Tahibacter amnicola: one gene and its partner. The protein of the gene in region 2 interacts with the protein of the main gene of each other region in a pairwise test. Links are inferred from orthologs where the notes say so. Each region holds a gene or a part of one and is shown on either strand. Other genes may lie near its edges.

The links.
Region 1: the proteins of nth (region 2) and aceE interact in binary tests that used the Escherichia coli proteins (3 or more experiments, as listed by UniProt). The link is inferred for Tahibacter amnicola from one-to-one orthologs.

What each region holds. Positions count from the first base shown.
Region 1 is NZ_CP104694.1:975,178-983,052, reverse strand. The notes cover bases 2,506-5,925. They hold aceE (pyruvate dehydrogenase (acetyl-transferring), homodimeric type), read right to left. Parts: upstream 5,550-5,925; coding sequence 2,706-5,549; downstream 2,506-2,705. Other genes in these bases: N4264_RS04050 (NADP-dependent malic enzyme), read right to left, coding at 5,868-5,925. Outside these bases: N4264_RS04070 (antibiotic biosynthesis monooxygenase family protein), read left to right, coding at 68-391; N4264_RS04065 (hypothetical protein), read right to left, coding at 425-1,444; glutathione transferase GstA, read right to left, coding at 1,541-2,158; more of N4264_RS04050, read right to left, coding at 5,926-7,875. UniProt on the Escherichia coli protein: Component of the pyruvate dehydrogenase (PDH) complex, that catalyzes the overall conversion of pyruvate to acetyl-CoA and CO(2).
Region 2 is NZ_CP104694.1:5,452,844-5,460,610, forward strand. Bases 2,546-5,429 are described here. They hold nth (endonuclease III), read left to right. Parts: upstream 2,546-3,608; coding sequence 3,609-4,250; downstream 4,251-5,429. Other genes in these bases: rsxG (electron transport complex subunit RsxG), read left to right, coding at 2,546-2,963; N4264_RS21375 (hypothetical protein), read left to right, coding at 3,022-3,612; N4264_RS21385 (OprO/OprP family phosphate-selective porin), read left to right, coding at 4,401-5,429. Also shown: electron transport complex subunit RsxC, read left to right, coding at 1-1,322; N4264_RS21365 (RnfABCDGE type electron transport complex subunit D), read left to right, coding at 1,319-2,350; more of rsxG, read left to right, coding at 2,343-2,545; more of N4264_RS21385, read left to right, coding at 5,430-5,543; N4264_RS21390 (HvfA family oxazolone/thioamide-modified RiPP metallophore), read left to right, coding at 5,971-6,468; N4264_RS21395 (HvfB family MNIO-type RiPP peptide maturase), read left to right, coding at 6,477-7,337; N4264_RS21400 (HvfC family RiPP maturation protein), read left to right, coding at 7,321-7,767. UniProt on the Escherichia coli protein: DNA repair enzyme that has both DNA N-glycosylase activity and AP-lyase activity. The DNA N-glycosylase activity releases various damaged pyrimidines from DNA by cleaving the N-glycosidic bond, leaving an AP (apurinic/apyrimidinic) site.

The DNA.
Region 1 (7,875 bases), 4.5 Mb from region 2 along the record:
TCGACGTCCTTTCCAAGGCCGACCGCAGGCTCTAAGCTGGCCCCGTCCACCTCCCCGGAGAGACTTCATGATTGCCCGTGTCTGGCGCGGCGTGACGCTCGCCGAGAAGGCCGAGGAGTACCTGGAGCACCTGCGCCAGACAGGATTGCGTGATTTTGCGCAAACCCCGGGCAATCGCGGTGTCTACGTCATTCGCCGCGTACAAGGTGAACATTGCGAATTCCAGATTATTTCCCTTTGGGATTCCATGGACGCCGTCCGTCGCTTCGCCGGCAAGGAAGCCGAACGTTCGCGCTACTACGCCCAGGACGACGAATTCCTGCTGGAAATGGAACCGCTGGTGCGCCACTACGAAGTGGCGGAGCACATTCCGGAGCCGGAAAAAACGTGACGCGGGATGATCCGCCGGCCCGGCGGACTTCCCTTATTTCTGTCGCGCGGAAGGATGCGCCTCGTACCAGCGTCGGACTTTCTCGCTGAAATCCCGCGTATCCGCCTGCCAGAGACCCAGCCCGCCCTTGCGCAACGGCATCCGGTGCACGCTGCCGACCGGGAACTGGGCCCAGTATTCCTTGTGCGGACGCAGGCGCAGCAGTGGCGATGCCGGATCCACGGGTTCCAGTTCACGCGTGGCCGTCAGGCGGTACTCGTGATCGCGGAACGACTCGCTCGCGAGAAGTCCGTCGATGCGTTTTCCCAGGGGAATGACGGCGAATGCGAGGGTCAGGCTCATCAGCAGGCAGGTCACCAGGGACTCGCGTGCGGGCACTTTCCAGCGCACCAGGACCGGATAGGCCAAGGGAAGCGCCAGCACGCCGAACACCGGCAGGAAGCGCGAGGCGCCGGAAGTATTCAGCAATGTATACGGATTGCCGATGCCGTCGAGGACGGTGTAGGCCACCAGCGCCAGCACCAGCACGACCGCGGTGAGACTGGCGGGATTTTTCTCCAGCGCAAAATCGCGGGCGGGTGGTTCCAGGTCACCCGGACGCATCAGGCTGCGATAGAGATCCGCCGTCTGGCGAAGCGAGGAGACCGCATTCATTCCCGTATCGGCACTGATGTAGAGCGGCGGCTCGCCGACGGACAGCCAGTGGAGATTTCCGGCATTGAGCCCAGGCTGGCCGATCCACGCGAGGTTCAGGGCATCGCGTCCGATACGCTGGTCGAAGCGGCTGCCATCCGGCCAGATGGCAACCAGGCGGACAGCGTCATCCTCGGGAATCAACAGGCCACGCGCTTCCGATGGCTGCATCTTCATGCGTCGGACGAACATGTCGCGACGCGCCAGGTGCACCCGGAAAAACGCCTTGCCGCGCAGCGCTGTTGCCAGTTCATCCAGCAATGCCTGCTGGCGCCGGCCGAGATTTCCCATGATGCGCAGCTGCCACAGCAGCATTCCAACCAGTACCAACAGCGTCAGAGCCGACACGATCGTGCGCATGCGCATCTCCGGAAAGATGCCGCATCATACCGTCGGGGTCGTTGGAATACCTTGAACCGGGACGCCGGACAGACGTCCCGGTACGCACTCAGTACATCACGCCGCCTTCTTTGCTTGTGCTTCTTCCAGCACTGCCGCGGCAACGGCCGGGCGCGCCCCTACGCGCTCGACAAATCGCGCGATCGCCGGCCACTGATTGAGATCGATCTGGAAGAACTTGCTCCACTGCAGCACGGTGAAGAAGTACGCGTCCGCCACCGAGAAGGTCGGGCCGGTCAGGAAGTCCTGCTTTTCCAGCGTACGCGCGATTTCCTGGAAGCGCTGGGCCAGCTTTTTCTTCTGTGCTTCCTTCACCGAATCGGGGTTGGCCGCGTTGAAGAGAGGGCTGAACTGCTTGTGGATTTCGGTGGAGATGAAGTTGAGCCATTCCTGCAGCTGGTAGCGCTCAAAGGTTCCGTTGGCCGGCGCCAGGCCGCTGGCGGGCTTGAGGTCGGCAAGGTACTGCACGATCGCGGGGCCTTCGGTCAGCACCCGGCCATCGTCCAGTTGCAGCGCCGGCACATAGCCTTTCGGGTTGATCGCGGTGAAATCGGCGCCATCGGCGGAGGTCTTGGTGGCAAGGTCGACCTTCACGAGGTCAAATGCCAGGCCGAGCTCGCGCAGGACGATATGCGGCGACAGCGAGCACGTGCCAGGAGCGAAATACAGTTTCATGCGGTTCTCCAAAGTTGAAGGCAGTCGCGACCACCGTCCGATGCCCCCGCATGCCGGCGTCCGTCGCAGGTACCGAAGTGCGGACACCAGCCACGCCTTCAATGCGCATTGGCCTGAATGCACTGTTTACGGTCCAGCAACGATACCGACGAGCCCGCCTCTGGATTTGCGCCGCCCGATGCGCTAGGCGCTACTGTGCATACCCTTTCGGTTGCTCGCGATATCCACCGCGTCGGTGTTGTGGAGCGCAGTCCAGCGCCCGGCAGTCGCGCAACGGGCGCGCCAATCCCGCGCTACCATCCGGGTAGCTGACTCGCCTGAGCAATGGTACAGCCGATTCTCGCCAGCCCCGTTACTGGCTCGGGGCTGCCCGCAGCTCAACTTGCTGACTGGAAGGATCCGTCAGTCGCTGTATGGCCGGAACCCGGATTCGGCAGCGGAAAGGTCAATCGAGTGCTCGCTACGACTGGCGACGGAGTGCGGGAACGTCCTGGACGTCACCGCACTCTCCTTGCCGCGTGCGCTCGCGACGCGAGCGCTACCGCCATCAAACCCCGACGGGGTTCGTCTTCTCCGCATCGATGCGCCATTCCTTCATGGCCCGCGCCACGTCGGAGGCATGCATCTTTCCTTCCTGCGCCAGTGCCGCGATGGCCGCGTGCGCAATGTAGTAGCGGTCCACCTCGAAGAAGCGGCGCAGGTTGGCGCGGGTGTCCGAACGGCCGTAGCCGTCGGTGCCCAGCACGGTGTAGCGCTTGCCATCCGGCATGAAGGCGCGGATCTGGTCGGCGTACTGGCGCACGTAGTCGGTCGCCGCAATGACCGGGCCGACACGATCCTTCAGGCACTGCGTCACATGGGCGACGCGCTGTTCGCCTTCCGGATGCAGGCGGTTCCAACGCTCGGCGTCGTAGCCGTCACGGCGCAGCTCCGAGAAGCTCGGGCAGCTCCAGATGTCGCTGATGACGCCGAAGTCTTTTTCCAGCAGTTCGGCCGCCGCGATCACCTCGCGCAGGATCGTGCCCGAACCGAGCAGCTGCACGCGCGGAAGTTTGTCCTTGCGCAGCGACTTGGCCGGTGCGGACGCCTTCGCGCTCTTCACCACTTCGCCCGGCTTGGCGGTGGTTTCGCGCGGCGCGGGGCCGTCGGTTTCCGGTACGCGGCTGCCGCCCTGCTTGTCCGGCTGTGCCGCCGCCGTGGGCGAACCGCCCGGCAACGGCGCGTCGCCGTCGCGGAACAGGTACATGCCCTTGATGATGCCCTGCTCACTGCCGGCCGGCATGTCCGGATGGCTGTAGTTCTCGTTCATCACCGTGACGTAGTAGTACACGTCCTCCTGCTCGGTGAGCATGCGGCGCACGCCGTCCTGCAGGATCACGGCGACTTCATAGGAGAAGGTCGGATCGTAGGCCCGGCAGTTCGGAATGACGCCGGCCAGCAGGTGGCTGTGGCCGTCCTCGTGCTGCAGCCCCTCGCCGTTGAGCGTGGTGCGGCCCGCCGTACCGCCGACCAGGAAGCCGCGCGCACGCATGTCGCCGGCCGCCCAGCACAGGTCGCCCACGCGCTGCATGCCGAACATCGAATAGAAAATGAAGAACGGCAGCATCGCGTAGTTGTTCGTGCTGTAGCTGGTCGCCGCGGCGATCCAGCTGCAGGTGGCGCCCGCCTCGGTGATGCCTTCCTGCAGCACCTGGCCGCCCTGGTCCTCGCGGTAATAGAGGAGCTGGTCGGCGTCCTGCGGCGTGTACTTCTGGCCGAACGGCGCGTAGATGCCGATCTGGCGGAACATGCCTTCCATGCCGAAGGTGCGCGCTTCGTCGGCCACGATGGGAACGATGCGGGGGCCAATGGCCTTGTCGCGCAACAGCAGGTTCAGGCCACGCACGAAGGCCATGGTGGTGGAGATCTCGCGCTCGCCACTGCCGCGCGTGATCTGCTCCAGCGCCGACAGTTCCGGCGTGGGCAGCGATTCGGTCTTCTGCCGGCGCTGCGGCAACGGCCCGCCCAGCGCCTGGCGGCGCGAGAGCATGTACTGCACTTCGGGCGAATCCTTGCCCGGGTGGTAGAACGGCACCTCGGCGACCTTGTCGTCGTCCACCGGGATGTTGAAGCGATCGCGAAAGGCGCGGATCGCATCGTCGTCCATCTTCTTCTGCTGGTGGGTGATGTTCATCGACTCACCCGCGCCGCCCATGCCGTAACCCTTGACCGTCTTGGCCAGGATCACCGTCGGCCGGCCGTTGGCGTTGGTCATGGCTTCGGCATAAGCCGCGTAGACCTTGTGCGGATCATGGCCGCCGCGGTTCAGGCGCCAGATGTCCTCGTCGGACAGGTTGGCCACCATCTCGCGCAGTTCGGGATATTTGCCGAAGAAGTTCTCGCGCGTGTACGCGCCGCCGAACGCCTTGCAGGCCTGGTATTCGCCGTCGACGGTTTCCATCATCAGGCGGCGCAGCGTGCCCTTGGTGTCGCGCGCCAGGAGCGGATCCCAGTACGAACCCCAGATCACCTTGACCACGTTCCAGCCGGCACCGCGGAAGACACCCTCCAGTTCCTGGATGATCTTGCCGTTGCCGCGCACCGGGCCGTCCAGACGCTGCAGATTGCAGTTAATGACGAAGACGAGGTTGTCGAGATTTTCGCGACCGGCCAGGGAGATGGCACCCAGCGACTCGGGTTCGTCTGTCTCGCCGTCGCCCATGAAGCACCAGACCTTGCGATCGGTGACCGGCATCAGGTTGCGGTGCTCGAGGTACTTCCAGAAACGCGCCTGGTAGATGGCCATGATGGGCCCCAGGCCCATCGAGACGGTCGGGGTCTGCCAGAAGTCCGGCATCAGCCACGGATGCGGGTAGGACGAAAGACCGCCACCATCGACTTCCATGCGGTAGCGGTCCAGCTGCGCTTCGCTGATGCGCCCTTCCAGGTACGCACGGGCATAGATGCCGGGCGAGGAATGGCCCTGGATATAGAGCAGGTCACCCGGGTGGTTCTCGCTCGGTGCGCGCCAGAAATGATTGAAGCCGACGTCGTACAGGGTGGCGGACGAGGCAAAGCTGGCGATGTGACCACCCAGCTCACCAGGCTTGCGATTGGCGCGAACGACCGTGGCCAGGGCATTCCAGCGGATCAACGAACGGATGCGCCATTCGAGCGCGGCATCGCCGGGATTGCGCTTTTCCAGATGTGTAGGAATGGTATTGATGTACTCGGTCGTAGGCTGGAACGGAAGATGTCCGCCGGCCCGACGCGTCTCATCGACCATCCGTTCGAGCAGATAGTGCGCGCGTTCCGGACCATCGGCACCGATGACGGCATTGAGTGCGTCAATCCACTCCTGCGTCTCCGTCGGGTCCAGGTCCTGGTTCAAGATGTCCTGCAGTAGGTTCACGGGTGTCCCTCCACGAACGCCGCGCCTGTGAGGGGGAGGATGGCGTTCTCGTTCCGGTGGTCGATAGCGAAAAACTTCCGCGCGCGAAGGCCCGCGCGCAACCCTGCAAGTCTAACCGGCCCGATGGCCGCTGACATGCCGAACAGACGTTTGATTCGCATATCCCATCGTCGCAATGGGCATTCTGTGCAAACGAATTCATGCTGCACTGCGTCACCAGCGCCGTCAGCGCCGGTGATCGGTCGATGGTCATTGGACAAGCGACGCGAATGATGACGGGCACAGGGCAGCAGTGGCCGCCCTGTGCACTGGAGCGCTTCAGTCCGCGGACCCGGAACGGTTCTGCGCGCGGATCTGGGCCTCGACGCCGGCGATGGCCGTCATGTTGACGACGCGGCGCACCGTCGCGGACGGCGTCAGCACGTGCGCGGGCTTGGCGATACCCATGAGGATCGGGCCGAGGACGACGCCATCGGTCATGGCGCGGGTCATGTTGAAGCTGATGTTCGCGGCGTCCAGGTTCGGGAAGACGAACACATTGGCACAACCGTTCAATTGCGAGTTCGGGAAGATGCGCTCGCGAATCTCCTGGATCATCGCCGCGTCTGCCTGCAGCTCACCTTCGACTTCCAGCTTCGGCGCGCGCTTCTTGATGATCTCGAACACGCGGCGCATCTTCGCCGCGGATGGCGAATCGGACGCGCCGAAATTCGAATGCGACAGCAGCGCAACCTTCGGCGGCACGCCGAAGAGTTTCAGGCGCAGCGCCGCCTGCAGCGTGGCTTCGGCGAGATCTTCGGCACAGGGATCGTGCTGCACGTGGGTGTCAAGGAAGAAGAAAACGCCCTTGTCATTGAACACCGCCGACATGGCTGCCGGTTTCTGCACGCCCGGATCGAGTCCGATGATGTCCTTGATGTACTGGAGCTTCTTGCCGTAGCGACCCACCACGCCGCAGATCATGGCATCGGCGTCACCGCGCTCCACCATCAGCGATGCGATCACCGTCGAACGCGACCGCACCACGGCCTTGGCCAGCGAGGGCGATACGCCACGGCGCTCCATGATGCGGTGGTAGTGCTGCCAGTAGTCGTTGAAGCGCGGGTCGTCGTTGATGTTGCACAGCTCGAAATCGACACCCGCCTTCAGGCGCAGGCCGATGCGCTCAATGCGCTTTTCGATGACCTCCGGCCGGCCGATCAGGATGGGCTTTGCAAAGCCTTCGTCCACCACGACCTGCACCGCGCGCAGGACGGTTTCTTCCTCGCCTTCGGCGTAGGCCACGCGCTTGGGCTCGGCCTTGGCGCGGTCGAACACCGGTTTCATCATCAGTCCGGTGCGGAACACGAAGCTGGTCAGCTTCTCGCGATAGGCGTTGATGTCCGGTATCGGCCGCGTTGCCACGCCCGAGCGGGTTGCGGCTTCGGCCACGGCCGGCGCCAGCTCGACCAGCAGGCGCGGATCGAACGGCTGCGGGATGAGGTAGTCCGGCCCGAACGACAGGGGCTTGCCGCCATAGGCCCGGGCCGCGACGTCGCTGACCTCGCGCCGCGCCAGCGAAGCGATGGCGTGGACGCAGGCGACCTTCATCGCCTCGTTGATCGTCGTGGCGCCAACGTCGAGCGCGCCGCGGAAAATGTACGGGAAGCACAGCGCATTGTTGACCTGATTCGGGTAATCCGAGCGGCCCGTCGCGATGATGGCATCCGGACGCACCGCCTTGGCCACTTCGGGCAGGATTTCCGGCGTCGGGTTGGCCAGGGCAAGGATGATGGGGTTGGCCGCCATCTTCTCGACCATCTCGGCCTTCAGTACACCGGCGGCGGAAAGGCCCAGGAAGATATCCGCGCCATCGACGATATCGGCCAGGGTACGCGCCGTGGTATCGCGCGCGTAGCGGGCCTTGGCTTCGTCCATATCCTCGGCGCGCCCCTTGTAGACCACGCCCAGACGGTCGCAAACCGCGATGTTCTCGGGTTTCACGCCCAGCTGGACAAGCATGTCGAGGCAGGCGATGCCGGCGGCACCGGCGCCGGAGGCAGCCACGCGCACCTGGCCGATTTCCTTGCCGACGACCTGCAACGCGTTGATGACGGCGGAACCGACGATGATGGCAGTGCCGTGCTGGTCGTCGTGGAAGACCGGGATCTTGACCCGCTCGCGCAGCTTGCGCTCCACGGCGAAGCACTCGGGCGCCTTGATGTCTTCCAGGTTGATGCCGCCGAACGTGGGCTCAAGGCTGGCGATGATGTCGACGAGTTTGTCCGGGTCGCGCTCGTCGATTTCGATATCAAAGACATCGATACCCGCGAACTTCTGGAACAGG
Region 2 (7,767 bases):
TCCGCTGCGTCGAGATCCTCGTCGACGGAACCGACGCCCGCGAAACGCTTCCGCCCGTCGAATCCCCCTTCGACGCCGATCCGGCCGAGCTGCTGCAGCGCATCCGTGACGCCGGCATCGTGGGGCTGGGCGGCGCCGGGTTTCCCACGGCCATCAAGGCCGGTACGCCGTGCCGCCACCTGATCGTCAACGGCGCGGAATGCGAGCCGCTGGTGCAGTCGGACGACACCCTGATGCGCCGGCAGGCAGCGGACGTGATCGCCGGCGCACGCGTACTGGCACGGATCACCGGGGCCAGCGAAGTCACGATTGCACTGGAAGACCGGCTGACGGCCGCCCGCGCCGCCCTCGCCGAGGCCCTGGGCGCGAATACCGACCTGCGCATTGTCACCGTCCCGTCGATCTACCCCTCGGGCGGCGAACGGCAGCTCATCTATTCGTTGACCGGCCAGGAAGTCCCCGGCGGCCAGCCCGCCACCGCGATCGGCATCCTGTGCCAGAACGTGGCGACGGTTGCCGCAGTATGGCGGGCCGTCCGCCATGGCGAACCGCTGACCGCCCGTCTGGTCACGGTGGCCGGTCGCGGCGTGATGCGGCCAACGGTATTCGAAGTACGCCTGGGGACGCCGTTCGAGTGGGTGATCACCCAGGCCGGCGGTTATGCGCCGGACGCTGCGCGGCTGCTGGAAGGCGGGCCCATGATGGGCATCGCGCAGCCGCATGACGCGATACCCGTGACGAAAACGACCACGGCGATCGTGGTGCAGACGACGAGCGAGACAGCCCCCGCGATGGAACAGCCCTGCATCCGCTGCGGCGAATGCGCCCGCGTGTGTCCGGTCCGCCTGATGCCACAGCAGCTGCTGACGGCAGTCCGGCGTGAAGACTGGGCACAGACGCAGGCACTGGCCTTGCGAGACTGCATCGAATGCGGCTGCTGCAGCCATGTGTGTCCGTCGCATATTCCACTGGTGGACTGGTACCGCTTCGGAAAAGCGGAGCTGGACCGCCGCATCGACACCCGGCAGCGCGCCGACCGCTCGCGCGCGCTTTTCCTCGGACGGACGCAACGCCTGGAGCGCGAGCAGGCCGAACGCGTGGCACGGGTCGCCGCGCGCAAGGAGTCACTTGCCCAGGCGGCCGTGGTCGTCACCGTAGAGACGCCATCCGCGCCCGCCGCCGGCGAGCCGTCCCCGGCACCGTCGACTGCACCCAGGACGATGGACAAGGCGGCCGTCCTGGCGGCCATTGCCCGCGGCAAGGCCCGCAAAGCGGCCAACCCGCCGCGCCCCGCCCCGCCCGCGCCCGACGAAGACGCATGAGAACCTTCCCCGTCCACGGCGGCCCGCATCTGTCGCCACCACGCCATGTGCGTCACGTCATGGTCGACGTGCTGCTGGCCCTGGTGCCCGGCATCGCCGCGCACGTCTGGTTCTTCGGCGTGGGCGTGCTGGTCCAGCTGATCCTGGCCGCCGGTTTCGCCATCGCTATTGAGGCGGTAGCACTTCGATGGCGCGGCCTGCCGGTGCGTCGTATCGGCGGCGATCCGTCGGTGCTGGTCACGGCGGCGCTGTTCGCGCTGTGCCTGCCGCCGCTCGCGCCCTGGTGGATCAGTCTGGCTGGCATGCTCGCGGCGGTGGTGCTGGCCCGCCACGCCTACGGCGGCATGGGCTACAACCTGTTCAATCCGGCGATGGTGGGCTACGCCGTCGTGCTCATCAGCTTTCCGCGCGAGGTGTCTGGCTGGATCGCCGCGGGAACCCAGGCGCTGGATCCCCTCGATGTGATCCGGACGATCCTCGCCGGTGACCTGCCCGCCCCCCTGCGCTGGGACACCATCAGCTCGGCCACGCCGCTGGACACCGTCAAGTCGCTGGCCGCCCGCGGCCACATGATCGGCGAGATCCGGCACGACCCGCAGTTCGGCGATTTCGGCGGCAGGGGCTGGGAATGGATTGCCAATGCCTATGCACTGGGCGGGCTGTATCTGCTGTGGCGCGGCGTGATCCGCTGGCAGGTGCCGGTCGCGGTGATCGGCAGCGTGATCGCCGTTTCCGCGCCGCTGTGGCTGTTGGATGCGGATGTCCATCCGATGCCGCTCCAGCACGTTTTCAGCGGCGGGCTGATGCTGGCTGCCTGGTTCATCGCCACCGATCCGGTGACCGGTTGCGCCTCACCGCGCGGGCGGCTGCTGTTCGGCATCGGTGTGGGCGTGCTGACGCTGGTGATCCGTCGCTGGGGCAGCTACCCCGACGGCGTGGCGTTCGCGGTATTGCTGATGAACGGTGCCGCGCCCCTGATCGACCGATACACCCGCCCTCGCGTCTTCGGCACCGGCAGCCATGCCTGAGCCGTCGCCGCTGCTGCGCCGGTTGTTCGCCGTCATGGCGGGCAGTGCGCTGCTGGGACTGTCCGGCTGGCTCGCATCGGGCCGCATCCGCAACCAGGCACACCGCGAGGCACTGTCGGCCCTCGCCGCGGTGCTGCCGCCGGACCGCTACGACAATGACCCGCTGGCCGATCGCATCCGGGTCATCGACGAGGCGGCCCTCGGCAGCGCACAGCCCATGCCCGTGCTGCGCGCACGCAAGGACGGCCAACCGGCCGCGCTGGTGATCGAGGCGATCGTCCCCAAGGCCTACGCCGGCCCCGTCCGCCTGCAGATCGGCGTCGACAGGCGGGGGGCGGTAACCGGCGTACGCGTCCTGGAGCACCACGAAACACCGGGTCTTGGCGACCGCTTCGAAACCGATAGCGGCGAATGGCTGGCGGCCATCCGCGGCAGATCGCTCGACACCACGCCCACGGCCCGCTGGACCGTCCGGAAAGACGGCGGCGATTTCGACCAGTTCAGCGGCGCAACGACGACGCCGCGCGCGATCCTCGAACGCATTGCGCGCGTGCTTGAGTTCGTGAAGGCACATCGCGAAGCACTTTTCGCCGACGAAGCAGACATCCCATGACCCTGCGCGATGACGTGCGTCGTGGCGGCCGCGCGAACGACCGCCGTAAAATCCGCTCATGACCCCGCCACCAACTCCGATCGCCCTGCTGCCTGGCCTGTGCCCGGTACTGTGGGCCGCCACCGATACACGCAGCGCCCTGCTGCTGGCGGCGGCTGCCGTTGCGATACACGTCGCGACGCGTGTTTTCCTGGGGATTTTCGCGCCACCGGGCAACGGTTCCGACCGATGGCTGCTTGCCGCGGCAGTCGTGACCAGTACGGGCATCACGGCCTTCGCGCTGTCGGCGATCGCCCCGGCGTTTTCGGGCGATACCGCCGTCGGCGCGACATTGATCGTCGCGAATGCCGCCTGGCTCCAGTCGCTCAGCCATCAGGCTGTCAACCACGATTGGCATTCTCCCTTTTTCCTGGCAACCATCGTGATCGCCACAGGGCTCTTGCGCGAGTTGCTCGCTGACGGCACCGTGCTGGCCAATGCCAGCGACCTGTTCACGGCCGCGCCGGCCATTCATGGCAGCAATGGCATTGCACTCTTTCATCATCCCGCCGGCGTACTGGCCGGCCTCGCCGTGGCGATCGCGGTAGGTCGCACGGCTCGTGCGCGGCTGCGCCGGGACTCCACGCCGGATACTTCCCGAAACGCATGAACGCCACCAAACGTGCTGAGATCTTCCGCCGGCTGCGCGAGATCAATCCGAACCCGACGACCGAGCTGGAGTACACCACGCCCTTCGAACTGCTGGTGGCGGTGACGCTGTCGGCGCAGGCCACGGATATCGGCGTGAACAAAGCCACACGTAAACTCTTCCCGGTTGCCAATACGCCGCAGGCGATCCTGGCGCTGGGTGAGGACGGGCTCAAGCGCTATATCTCCACGATCGGGCTGTACAACGCCAAGGCGAAGAACGTCATGGCGGCCTGCCGGATCCTCGTCGATCGCTACGACGGTGAAGTACCGACTACGCGTGAGGCGCTGGAGGCGCTGCCCGGCGTGGGCCGGAAGACAGCCAACGTCGTACTCAACACCGCCTTCGGCCAACCCACCATCGCGGTGGATACGCATATCTTCCGCGTCTCCAATCGCACGGGCCTGGCGCCGGGCAAAACGGTGCGCGCCGTGGAGGACAAACTGGAAAAAACCATTCCGGCAGAATTCAAGCAGGATGCACATCACTGGCTGATCCTGCACGGGCGGTACGTCTGCAAGGCGCGCAAGCCGGACTGTCCCTCCTGCGTGATCCGCGACCTGTGCCAATACCGCCAGAAAACCCCCGCTGCGGATTGAAAACGCCCGGTGCCCCGGCCGGAATGGTCATATGATCAGGCGCCGCCGCCATGTCCGCCCGTGCCATCCCGGTGTTTTAATGCCTTCGACGCCAGCGCCCCACCGGCCTGGCCTTCCCGATTTTCTTTAGTCTTGAGAGTGAGTCACCGCATGAAGAAGGCGCTTTCCCTGGCCATCGCGCTCATCGTCGCCGCACCGGCCCAGGCCTATGATTTCCTCAACGAATGGCCGACCAAGGTAAAAACCGGATCCGGCGTGGAATACGGCGTCAAAGGCCTCTACCAACTCGATATCAACCGGTTTTCCGACGACACGCTGCCCAACGGCTCGGCGCGCTTCCAGGACCACGATCGCTGGCGTCGCAAAGAGTTCTACCTGTACGCCAAGCTCAATGGAAAATGGGAGGTTGCCGCGGGCTACGATTTCGCCAATCACGTCTGGGTCGACGCCTACGCCCGTCTGTTCACCCCGAACGCCGGTGATTTCCGCCTGGGCCAGTTCAAGCACGCTGTCGGCTTCGAGGAAGGTGCGATCGGATCGGGCGCCACGACCTTTATCGAACGTTCGCTGCCCATCCAGGCCCTCAACCCGGGGCGTCGCATCGGCCTTGACTGGACCTACGAGAAAATACCGGGCTGGCTGCTCAACGCCGGCGTGCTTTCGGGCGGCGATCTCAACGGTGACAACGATGGTACAGGCTGGGTCGGCCGCGCCGTATTCAACCCGGTCAAGAGCGAGAACCGCGTGGTGCACCTGGGCATCTCGGGCTCGATCGAAGAACGCGACGACGAAATCGCCCGCGTCCGCGCCCGGCCCGAAGCCAACCTGACACCGGTCCGGCTGGTGGACACGGGCAGTCTCGCCGGTGCCGACCAGATCAAGCGCGTCGGGCTGGAAGCCGCCTGGGCCCAGGGACCGGTTTCACTCCAGGCCGAATACCTTACCTATGACGCCTCGCGCCGTACCGCGCGCGACTTCACCGCCGACGGTGCCTACGTTTACGCCAGCTGGGTGGTCACCGGTGAGAGCCGTCCGTACAAAAGTGGCGCTTTCAACAACGTCAAGCCCAAGCGCGACTGGGGCGCGGTGGAACTGGGCCTGCGCTACTCCACGCTCGACCTCAACGACGGCCTCGTCGAAGGCGGCAAGCAGCACGACTGGACCCTGGGCGTGAACTACTACCTGGGACAACACATCAAGTTGCAGGCCAATTACATCCGCGCCTTCAGCGACCGGCGCGGCCTGGCCCTGGATCCGACCATCACCGAACTGCGCGCCCAGGTCAGCTTCTGAGGATGCCCGCGGCGCGATCCAGCGGTCGCGCCGCTACTGCCCGGGTTTTCACCCTGCTCGATCACTTCTCACTACACCTGCCGCAGCGAAGCTCCCACCGCTGCACAACCGGTTGTCGCACTCGCCGCACTCATCGCCGGGCTCCTGCCACCGGTGAGCGGCCTTCGCTTTTCTTTAACAAATTCCCCCGCTGAAAGATTCTTCCGCATCGTCCGGTCTGGTGACGCGTCGAACGCATTGCATTGCAACATCGCATCCGCTTGTTACTGCCATGCGTAAGGCTTACCGTTCACGCGCCGAAGCGTGCGGAGGGGGAAGTATCCGGCGAAACACGGCCGTCTCTCCTTGCGTAACGGAGCGTTCCTGCTGCTGTCGCAGCTGTAACCCTTGCGGGCCCGGGCCCGCCAACTCCATGGAGAAACTTGCAATGTCCACCAAGATCGTGAAACCCCTGACGCTCGCCCTTGGTACTGCTTTCATCGGCACGATGTCGCTGACCCAGCTGGCTCAGGCCGACACGGCGTTCCAGCTGCACCAGCTTTCGGCGGGCTACATGGCTACCGCCGCCGAGGGCAAGTGCGGCGAAGGCAAGTGCGGCATGGCCAAGATGGATGACGACAAGAACGGAAGCGTTTCGAAGGCGGAATTCGAGAAGCACGGCCAGAAGAAGTTCGAAGACATCGACACCGACAAGAACGGTTCGATCAGCCAGGCTGAAATGGACGCTCACAAGAAGGCGCACGAAGGCAAGTGCGGCGAAGGCAAGTGCGGCGGCGACAAGAAGGGCGCCGAGGCCAAGTGCGGCGCCGACAAGAAGGGTGCGGAAGCCAAGTGCGGCGCGGACAAGAAGGGTGCCGAAGCCAAGTGTGGCGGCGACAAGAAGGGCGCAGAAGCCAAGTGCGGCGCCGAGAAGAAGGACCACTGAGGTAATCCATGAGCCCGCGCAATGTTCCCCATGGCGCGGGTCTCGGCTTTCGGCGGGCCCTTCTGGGCCCGCTTGCCGACGCCCCCGACGCGCCCATCGATTTCTTCGAGATCGCCCCGGAAAACTGGATCAATGTCGGCGGGCACCTGGGCCGCCAGCTGCGCCAGTACACCGAGCGGTATCCGTTCGTCTGCCACGGGCTTTCGCTCTCGCTCGGCGGGCCGGAACCGCTGGATGAAACCCTGCTACACAAGATCCGTCGCCTGCTCGACGACCATGGTGTCGCCATCTACAGCGAACATCTGTCCTACTGCTCCGACGACGGCCACCTGTATGACCTGATGCCGATCCCCTTCACGCGCGAAGCGGTGGACTGGGTCGCCGCACGCGTGCGTCGTGCACAGGACATCCTCGGCCGTCGCATCGCGATCGAGAACGTCTCGTACTACGCCGCGCCAGGCCGCGAAATGGACGAGGTGGATTTCGTCCGCGAAGTGCTGGAAGCGGCCGACTGCCTGCTGCTTCTGGACGTGAACAACATCCATGTCAACAGCGTCAATCATGGCTACGACGCCAACGCCTTTCTTGATGCCATGCCCGGCGATCGCATCGCCTATTACCACATCGCCGGTCACTACGACGAGGAACCCGGCCTGAAGGTCGATACCCACGGCAGCGACGTGATCGCGCCGGTGTGGCAGCTGCTGGAGCGTGCCTATCAGCGCTTCGGAGTTCGGCCGACCTTGCTCGAGCGCGACTTCAACATTCCACCGCTGGCAGACCTGGTCACCGAACTGGACCAGATTCGTCGGCTCCAATCCCCCTACGCGTCGCCGCGCGAAGTGATCCGCCATGCCGCCAGTCGCTGAAGCCGGCTACCTGCGCGCACTGCAGTTCCAGTTCGCCCGCGCAATCCGCGAACCGGAGTCCGCGCCGCTCCCGCCAGACGTACCGGCGCGCCGGATGGCGGTCTACCAGGAACTGTTTTTCAACAATGTGGACAGTTTGCTTTCGGCGAATTTCCCCGTCATCCGGACCTTGCATGACGATGCCGCGTGGAAATCGCTGGTGCGCTCGTTCCTGGCGACGCATCGCTGCCAGATTCCGCTTTTTCCCGAGTTCGGGCGCGAGTTCCTGAAGTACCTGGAAGATCGCCAGGCTGCGGGGAGCAATGACCCGCCCTTCCTGCTGGAACTGGCGCACTACGAATGGGCGGAGCTGGCCCTCTCCATCGACGAACACGCGATCGACGCGGTACCGCACGATGCCGGCGGTGACGTCACTCGCGGCATTCCCGTT